Regions from separate parts of the Paenibacillus sp. P36 genome, predicted to be linked through region 2. Evidence: predicted binding sites of a transcription regulator. Region 2 holds the regulator's gene; the other holds the start of a gene.
What was found. The regulator LexA, encoded in region 2, represses DNA repair genes until DNA is damaged. The targets are predictions, from matches to a motif close to CGAACATATGTTCG.

Region 1 (4,748 bases), 1.3 Mb from region 2:
CCGTAATTGGGGAAAGCATACTTTGTTGATTTGCCGATGTTGGAAATTAAGCTGAATTGGAGATAATATAGACAATGGAGGTGAACACATTTTTGAAGAAGAATGTATTTGTAATCGTATTGGTCGTCGTATTAGCCGGGATAGCTATTTATCAAAACGCCCAGCATAAAAATAAACAGACCCTAATGCCAACAGAACAAGCGCCTCAGGTGAATTTCCTTGCCCCTGCGTTTACCTTGACTGGGCTTGATGGAAAGGCGTACACGATTGGTGGTCCGCGCGAGAAGCCTTTGCTCGTTAATTTCTGGGCATCCTGGTGTGGTCCGTGTGAGGAAGAAGCGCCGGATCTAGTGAATGTATATAACAAATACGAAGGACAGTTTGACTTGTATGCGGTGAATGTGACGCCTGGGGATAAAATGGAGAATATCAAAAAGTTCGTGGAAACGTATAAATACCCTTTTCCAGTACTGTTGGACAAGCAGGGAACGAACGCGGATGCGTACCGGGTTGTTGCGATTCCAACGAGTTTTCTGATTGATAAAAATGGCGTCGTCCGCGAGGTTATTCACGTGCTTTCGCCAAAAGAACTGGATAAGAAGATCGCGAGTCTCATCAAGGGATGACAAAAAAAGCTGCAAGTTAGCCTTATAGGGCCAATTTGCAGCTTTTGTCTGTGTGTTAGTCTTAGTGATTGATCAAACCAAGTCGCTCGTTCTGCTCTTTGTTGGCCGGCTCAACACGTTGTCTGCTGATCAGCGCATAGCGCAAGCTGTCAACAAGCGCATACCAGCTGGCTTCGATGATGTTACTGGATACCCCTAGCGTGTTCCATGTCGTGTTAAAGTCTGTCGTTTCCATCAGGACGCGAACTTTACCGGCTGTTGCATCTTTCTCGTCAAGGACACGCACTTTATAATCGGATAGGTGGATGTTCTTGATATCCGGGTAATATTGGATAAGCGCTTTGCGTAAAGCGTTATCCAGGGCGTTGACGGGACCATTTCCTTCTGCCGCGGTGTAGATCGTTTCGCCATGTACCTTAACCTTGACGATGGCTTCCGATACGACGGATTGGTTCGCGGATTTCTCAACAAGCATTTTAAATGATTCTAAAGTGAAAATTTCTTCAAGTCCTTCAAATGCTTCACGCAGCAGCAGCTCAAGTGTCGCATCCGCTCCCTCGAACTGGTAGCCTTGATGTTCCAGATCTTTGATCTTCTCGATCACTTGTTTGGTTTTCTGAGGCTCTTTATCGAAGTCTAAGTTCAGCTCTTGCGCTTTGACAAGCACGTTGCTTTGGCCAGCAAGCTCTGAAACAAGGACGCGCTGTTTGTTGCCGACGAGCTCTGGTTTCGTGTGCTCATACGTGCTTGCATCTTTAAGGATGGCAGATACGTGAATACCGCCTTTGTGGGCGAATGCAGCGTTACCGACATAAGGCTGATTGATCGGCATATGCATGTTGGCAATTTCGCTGATATACCTGGAGACTTGTGTTAATGTTTTCAATTGTTCCTCAGTGATTACGTGGTATCCCAGCTTCAATTGAAGGTTAGGGATAATCGAGCTCAAGTTCGCGTTCCCACAGCGTTCGCCATAGCCGTTAATCGTACCTTGAACCTGTCCGGCACCGGCTTGAACGGCAGCGAGGCTGTTGGCTACTCCTAACTCGCAGTCGTTATGCGCATGAATGCCAACAGGCGTTGATACATGCTGCTTCACAGCGGTCACGATTGCGGTTACTTCTCCAGGGAGCGAACCTCCATTGGTATCACACAATACGATCCAGTCAGCACCGGCATCTTGGGCTTTTTTGATCGTTTGCAAAGCGTATTCAGGATTGTTTTTGTAACCGTCAAAGAAATGCTCTGCATCATAAATGACTTCTAATCCGGAGCTTTTCAAAAAAAGTACGGAGTCGTAGATCATGGCCAGGTTTTCTTCGAGTGTCGTTTGAATCGCTGTATGCACGTGGAAGTCCCAGGACTTCCCGAAGATGGTTGCTACCTGCGCACCTGATTCAACAAGTCTGTTCAGATTAATATCGTCTGAAGCAACGGAATCTTTGCGTCTTGTGCTTCCGAAGGCGGTAATCTTGACATTGGTGAACTTCATATCGCGGACACGCTCAAAGAATTCGATGTCTTTGCTGTTGCTGCCCGGCCATCCGCCTTCAATATAATGAACCCCAAGCTCATCGAGCTTTCGGGCAATTTTAATTTTATCCTCAACAGATAAGCTGATGCCTTCTCCTTGAGTTCCGTCTCGTAGGGTAGTGTCGAAGATTTTGACTGATGTTGGCATGGGTTCCTCCTTCAAAAGCTAGCAAAAATGACTTGGATACGTATGTGTAGGTTAATATGCTTGCTTTAAAGCGCTAATGTATAATTTACGATTATAACATAATATTACGGGTAAAGACATCATAACTCAAAAATGCGTTTGCTTGAACCCATATTTTTTTGTATGCTGAAAATGACTTTCATCTAGTTTTTTGAATATGGAAGGGGTTGTGAAATGACGACGGTCGAGCATCACTATCCCAAGCAAGGCAGAGTTATTTTGCATATCGATATGAATGCATTTTATTGTTCGGTCCATGAGGCTGTCGAGCCAGACATATATAGAGGGAAACCCATCGCAGTTGCCGGAAGTGTGGAGCTCCGCAGAGGGATCATTGTAACTTCCTCTTATGTGGCCCGATCGATGGGGATTAAGACAGGCATGCAGGTGGGACAGGCTTTGAAAATATGCCCTGATTTGATGCTTATCCGGCCTGATTTTGAATTATACCGCAGTTTTTCAAGACGTTTTATGCAAATCGCCTACAGCTATTCTCCCATGGTCGAATCGATGTCGATTGACGAGTGTTTTGTAGATATTACCGGATCCAAACAGTTCGGTACTCCGCTTGAAATTGCTGGGACAATTCAGCAAAGGATTATGAATGAGCTGCAGCTGCCCTGCTCCATTGGCGTTGCACCAAATAAATTATTAGCTAAAATGGGCTCGGATATGAAAAAACCGAATGGCATCTCTGTTCTGCGCCTACGGGACGTGCCAACTGTCTTATGGGACAAACCGTGCAACTATTTATATGGTATCGGCAAAAAGACGGCGGACAAGCTGACAAAGCTAGGCATCTTTACACTGGGTCAACTGGCTGAAGGCGACGAGCTGCTGCTAAGCAAGCATTTTGGCGTTTTGGGCCCACATCTAAAGCGTTCGGCGAATGGGATCGATAACTCGCCGGTTAACCCTGAGCAAGAGCAAAGCAAATCTATCGGCCATACGACAACACTGCCTCGGGATTATATAGACAGAAAAGAGATTCACCGCGTTTTCTTGAATCTTGCAGATCAGGTGGCAAGAAGGCTTCGGAAGCAGGAATTGATGACGTCCACCATCCAAATCACCATTCGTGATCCGGACATGAGGACGATTACGAGATCCGTTACATTGCCTACGCCGACGGAGCACATGGATGATATCTACAGAACTTCCTGCCAACTGTATGATCATCAATGGGAGGACGGCAACCCGGTCCGGTTGTTGGGGATTACTTTGCAAAATCTAACAAGCAAAGAAGAGACGTTCGTGCAGCTTGATTTATTTGATTACGAGAAGCAGCCAAAACGCGAAAATTTAAATAAAATCATGGATGGACTCCGAGATAAGTTTGGCGAGAACGCGATTCTGACCGCTGGTATGATGAGTGACGACCCTTCTGCTTTTATTAGAAATCATAAGTCAAGAGGAACTTCCTTGCAGATGGATCATTTGAAAAATAATCCGCTTCATAAGGAAGAGGAGAAGTGAGGGGATTATGGCACATTGTATCGGTTTTACCGGATATTCCGGCAGCGGCAAAACGACCTTGATTGCTAAACTAGTCATTGAAATGAAACGCCGCGGCAAGCAGATCGCTGTATTGAAACATGATGCACATGGACACTATAAGGAAGCATCCGGAGCAGATTCTACAATTTTTGCGCAATCCGGTGCGGAAGCTGTCGTAACAATCTCTACTGATTCTATTCATGTCTATGAGAAAAAATGCAAGCCTGACTTGCAAGAACAAATCAACGCTTATGCTCACATGGATTATGTTTTTGTTGAAGGATTTAAGCGGGAAAAGCATCCAAAGATCGCTGTCTTTCGTACAATAGAGCAGAGTGAAATTATTCAAGCTCTAGAACACGAGCCTATAGCGATTGCAACAGATATGGAGGCGCTGGATTCTCGGTTCTCAACCCTGCCAAAGCTTGATTTGAATGACATTGTTGCTCTCGCAGACTTTGTTGAAAGGTATTTTAAGGCAGAACAATTTTAAGGTTTGAACTTTGTCCTCATTTATATTATATTTTACAATGAGGATAAAATGAGGAGGAGTTAAACTATGGCAAAGTATACATTCGTTGATAAAGATACTTGTATTGCTTGTGGCGCTTGCGGAGCTACAGCACCAGACATCTATGATTACGATGATGAGGGCTTGGCAGAAGTAATTTTTGATGGAGATGGTAACAAAGGGGTAACTGAAATCCCAGAAGATCTGTTCGATGATCTACAGGATGCACAAGATGGCTGCCCAACTGATTCCATCAAAGTTGCGGATTCACCTTTTAACTAATCATAACCCAACTTGTGGCGTGTTCCACAATATGTCGAAAAAGCTCGGTTCCTGCAAAGGGATTGGGCTTTTTTTCTGCTACAATTTGTATTTTTTTGTAACAATTCATTGC
Region 2 (4,748 bases):
ATGGATCTTGGTGAAAACTGCCGTCGCGATATCGTGCTAACGCTGGAAGAAATGGGCTTTGAGATTGAAGCATCTCACCATGAAGTAGCTCCTGGTCAGCACGAAATCGACTTTAAATATGCGGATGCAATTAAAGCGGCTGATCAAATTCAAACGTTTAAACTCGTTGTTAAAACGGTTGCCAGACAGCATGGTCTGCATGCTTCCTTTATGCCTAAGCCATTATTCGGCATGAACGGTTCTGGTATGCACTGTCACCAATCTTTATTCAAAGGTGAAACCAACGCATTTTACGATGAGTCCGACAAGTTAGGTTTAAGTAATGTTGCAAGACATTATATGGCAGGTGTACTTCGCCATGCCCGTTCCTTTGCAGCCATTACGAATCCGACTGTTAACTCCTATAAACGTCTCGTGCCTGGCTACGAAGCACCTTGTTACGTTGCATGGTCTGCGAGCAACCGCAGTCCGATGATTCGTATCCCGGCTTCCCGCGGCTTAAGCACGCGCGTTGAAGTTCGTAATCCGGATCCAGCGGCGAACCCATACTTGGCGCTTGCTGTTATGCTTGCAGCTGGTCTGGACGGCATCAAAAACAAAATGCAGCTGCCTCCTCCAACGGATCGCAACATTTATGTGATGACGGAAGAAGAGAGAGAAAGCCAAGGCATCCCAAGCTTGCCACTCAACTTGAAACAAGCTTTGGACGAGCTGCTGCGCGATGATGTGATCTGTGATACGCTTGGCGAACATGCTTTAGCACATTTCTATGAGCTCAAAGAAATTGAATGGGATATGTACCGCACCCAGGTTCACCAATGGGAAAGAGATCAATATCTGTCCCTATACTAGGATCATCAGCAATGTTTGAAAATTAGATAAGATAGCCCGTCATGATTCAGGTAAATCCTGAACTGATGGGCTTTTTCATGCGAAGGAGCAGGTACTCATGGATAATTTTTTAGTCAACTTAGAGAAATATGCGGAACTAGTGGTAAAAATTGGCGTTAATTTGACCAAAGGTCAAGACCTAATGATCGAGTCACCGATGGAATGCGTGGACTTGACGCGCCTAATTGTTAAGAAAGCTTATGAGGCTGGTGCGAACTATGTGCAGGTGAATTGGCAGGATGATTTCCTGACGCGTGCGCGCTTAGAGACGGCTCATGATGATGCACTCGACTACTACCCAGTGTGGTACACGGATATGTTGGAGCGTTTTGTTGAAAATGGCGGCGCACTTCTGAATATTAAGGTGCCAGATCCAGATTTGTACGCCGGTATTGACCCTGGCATGATTTCCAGAGCTTCAAAGGCGATGGCAACAGCACGTTCTAAGTATCAAAAATATGTAAGAACGAGCACGTTCAGCTGGTGCTTGATTAAAGCTCCAACTGCTGCTTGGGCATCCAAAGTGTATGCGGATCTTCCTGAAGAAGAGCGGTTGGATGCGATGTGGGATGCTATTTTCCGTTTTAATCGAGTGTATGAAATTGATCCGGTTAGCGCATGGCGTGCACATATTGAGCAGTTGAAACGCGTTCGCAAGGTACTAAACGATAAGCAATATGCAGCGCTGCAATATCGGGCTGCAGGGACTGATTTGCGCGTAGAGCTGCCAGATGGCCACATTTGGCTTGGCGGGGATAAAGCGAACGCAAGAGGGATTCGCTTTGTTGCGAATATGCCGACGGAAGAAGTATTTACGATGCCCAAACGGACAGGCGTTAATGGGACGGTAACAAGTACCATGCCGCTGAATGTGAATGGCGCATTGGTTGACAAGTTTTCGTTCAGGTTCGAAGACGGGAAGGTCGTAGATTATAAGGCAGAGGTCGGCCATGAGCATTTGACCAGGTTATTGGAGATGGACGAAGGCGCTCGTTATTTAGGCGAAGTCGCGCTTGTTCCCTATGATTCGCCGATATCCAATCTAAAACGGATTTTTTACAATACAGGCATTGATGAAAATGCCTCTTGCCATCTTGCTTTGGGTAGCTGCTATCCAATCAATATGAAGGATGGGGCTTCTTTATCCAACGAGGAGCTGAAAGTAAGAGGCGGGAACACAAGTCTGATCCACGTGGATTTCATGATCGGGACGGCTGATCTTGAGATTGGCGGTGTGCTTCAGGATGGCAGTTTGGAACCTATTTTCCGTCAGGGGAATTGGGCGTTAGCATTTTGATTAGTAAGAAAACCGAGGGACGAATTGTCCTTCGGTTTTCTGTCTTTATAGGAGGAACTATAGTCCCTTATTTGCGAGAAAAAGCACATTATCCACTAGTGAGGGGAACTGAAGTTCGCTATTTTGTTGATTTCACTGGTAGAATGATTGTTGGACGTCAAATAAAGACCTGTAGTTCCTCTACGAGATTAAAATGGCTATATTTCTCCAAATAGAGTATTACAGTTCCCTTATCCTGTTTCGTAGACCCTTAGCTGGATTCGCTCGCACCTAAAAAGGACCGTCAGGCTGATTCACCTGACGGTCCTTCTTAGTCTTACATATCGCGGAATAATCCGATGACTCGGCCTAGAATCGTAACATTCTTCAGTAGAATGGGTTTCAAAGCAGAGTTTTCCGGTTGAAGGCGGATATGATCCTTCTCTTTGTAAAAACGCTTGACCGTCGCTTCATCGTCTTCCGTCATCGCGACAACGATGTCACCGTTGTTCGCTGTTTGCTGCTGCTTGACGATGACATAATCACCGTTATGTATGCCGGCTTCGATCATACTGTCTCCCATGACGCTAAGCATAAACACATTGTTATCTCCGACCATGCTGACTGGAAGAGGGAAGTAGTCTTCGATGTTCTCTGTCGCCGTAATCGGTACCCCGGCGGTAACTTTACCTACGAGCGGAACACGTGCAACGGAAACAGCGAAATGAGTTTCGGCACCGTCTAAGCCAAGAATCTCGATAGCGCGAGGTTTGGTTGGATCACGACGAATCAAACCTTTCTTCTCAAGACGCTCCAAATGACCGTGTACGGTTGAACTGGAGGCTAGTCCGACAGCCTCGCCGATTTCGCGTACGGAAGGCGGGTAACCCTTATCTTTCACTTCGTTCTTAATGTATTCTAAAATAGCTTGTTGACGCTGCGAAATCTTACTCAATAGTTATCACTCCAATACTGGGAATCATTACCCAAAGTATAACATAGAACCCGAGTTCGTACAAACATAAGTTCGAATAAATCGTTGACTCAAACATGTGTTCGTGTTATTCTAAAAACAGAACAAATGTTTGGGGGATGATTATTCATGTATATGGCCTACTCACACACGACCAATTCACGCACACCTCATAGATCAACTGCCGCGTCCAAAGGGATTGCAACCAAATCACGTAATACGAAAACAATCATTCGATTTCTTTTTATTGCATTAATTCTGGGGACTGTGTTCTCATTCGGTGCCATGGTACAAGCATATGCGGCGGCGTCTTCACCGACGAGCAGTGTATTAAATAACGCTGAAACTAAGAAAGTTGTCCAGGAGCAAGTTGTCATTCAAGAGGGGGACACGCTCTGGGGCATTGCGACTGCTCATAAGAAAGATAGAGAGAACATTCGTTCCTATATAGATGAGATTAAGACGAAAAATCATTTAACTACGAGCTCCTTGAAAGAAGGACAGGTTTTATTGCTCCCTTAATCAGTACTTTCCTATGGAATGGAAATAGACGAATAGAGGCTAGGAATTATTCCTATGTCTCTTTTTGTTGTTTTCTTGACATTCCACTAGAGGGATGGCAAAGTAATAGTCATATTGAATTTTTGAACTGGAGGATCACTATGAGTGACAGTATGGAAAAAACCATCGAACGCATTAATGAGCTTGCTCGTAAAGCGAAAACCGTTGGCTTATCGGATGCGGAAATCGATGAACGAAATGAATTGAGAAAAAAATATATTGAGGCTTTCCGAGGCAATCTTAAAGTTCAACTTGATTCCATCAAGTTTACGGACGAAGAGTAGTTGCTTTTTCACATAGAAACAACATTCAAAGGGGAAATGAATGATGACGTTGAAGGCTGTACTTTTTGATTTAGATGATACGCTCTTGTGGGATGACCGCAGTGTACAGGAAGCTTTTGAAGCAACTTGCGTGGAAGCAGCGAAACACGCGGCAGTGAATCCGGAAGAATTGGAAGCCGCTGTTCGTAAAGAAGCCCGTGCTTTATACGAATCCTATGAACCTTTTCCATTCACCAAAATGATTGGAATTAATCCATTTGAAGGGCTTTGGGCTAATTTCACACAAGGTGAAAATGAGAATTTTCGCAAGTTGGAAGCATTAGCACCAGGTTATCGCACTGAAGCGTGGACTCGCGGGCTTCGCGCGTTAGGCGTAGAAGATGCAGAGCTGGGGTACAAGCTGGGCGAGCTTTTTCCTGCTGAACGCCGCAATCGTCCCTATGTTTATGAAGAAACTTTCCGTGTGCTGGACGCATTGAAGGGTAAGTACAAGTTGCTCCTCCTAACAAACGGATCACCTGATCTTCAAAAAGAAAAATTAGCTGGCGTGCCAGCCATTACGTCCTATTTCGATCATATTGTCATTTCCGGGGAATTTGGAGTGGGTAAACCGGATGTTTCTATTTTCCACCATGCGCTGGAACTTCTAGGGATTCATGCGGATGAAGGTATCATGATCGGTGATAAACTGACGACGGATATTCTCGGTTCCGGACGTGTAGGTATGCGCAATATTTGGATTAATCATCATGGGCTACAAAGT

Region 1: ACKTT9_RS10400 (DNA polymerase IV) is a predicted target of LexA. The motif match lies at 2,435-2,448, and genes of this name have one in related genera.

Annotation. Positions count from the first base shown of each region.
Region 1 covers NZ_AP038372.1:2,262,325-2,267,072, forward strand. The annotation lists gene ACKTT9_RS10390 (TlpA family protein disulfide reductase) at 93-626, shown strand; gene cimA (citramalate synthase) at 688-2,307, opposite strand; gene ACKTT9_RS10400 (DNA polymerase IV) at 2,521-3,822, shown strand; gene mobB (molybdopterin-guanine dinucleotide biosynthesis protein B) at 3,830-4,336, shown strand; gene ACKTT9_RS10410 (ferredoxin) at 4,403-4,636, shown strand.
Region 2 covers NZ_AP038372.1:3,524,734-3,529,481, forward strand. The annotation lists gene glnA (type I glutamate--ammonia ligase) at 1-852, shown strand, start outside; gene ACKTT9_RS15675 (aminopeptidase) at 950-2,188, shown strand; gene lexA (transcriptional repressor LexA) at 2,505-3,122, opposite strand; gene ACKTT9_RS15685 (LysM peptidoglycan-binding domain-containing protein) at 3,270-3,662, shown strand; gene ACKTT9_RS15690 (DUF896 domain-containing protein) at 3,803-3,985, shown strand; gene ACKTT9_RS15695 (HAD family hydrolase) at 4,029-4,748, shown strand, end outside.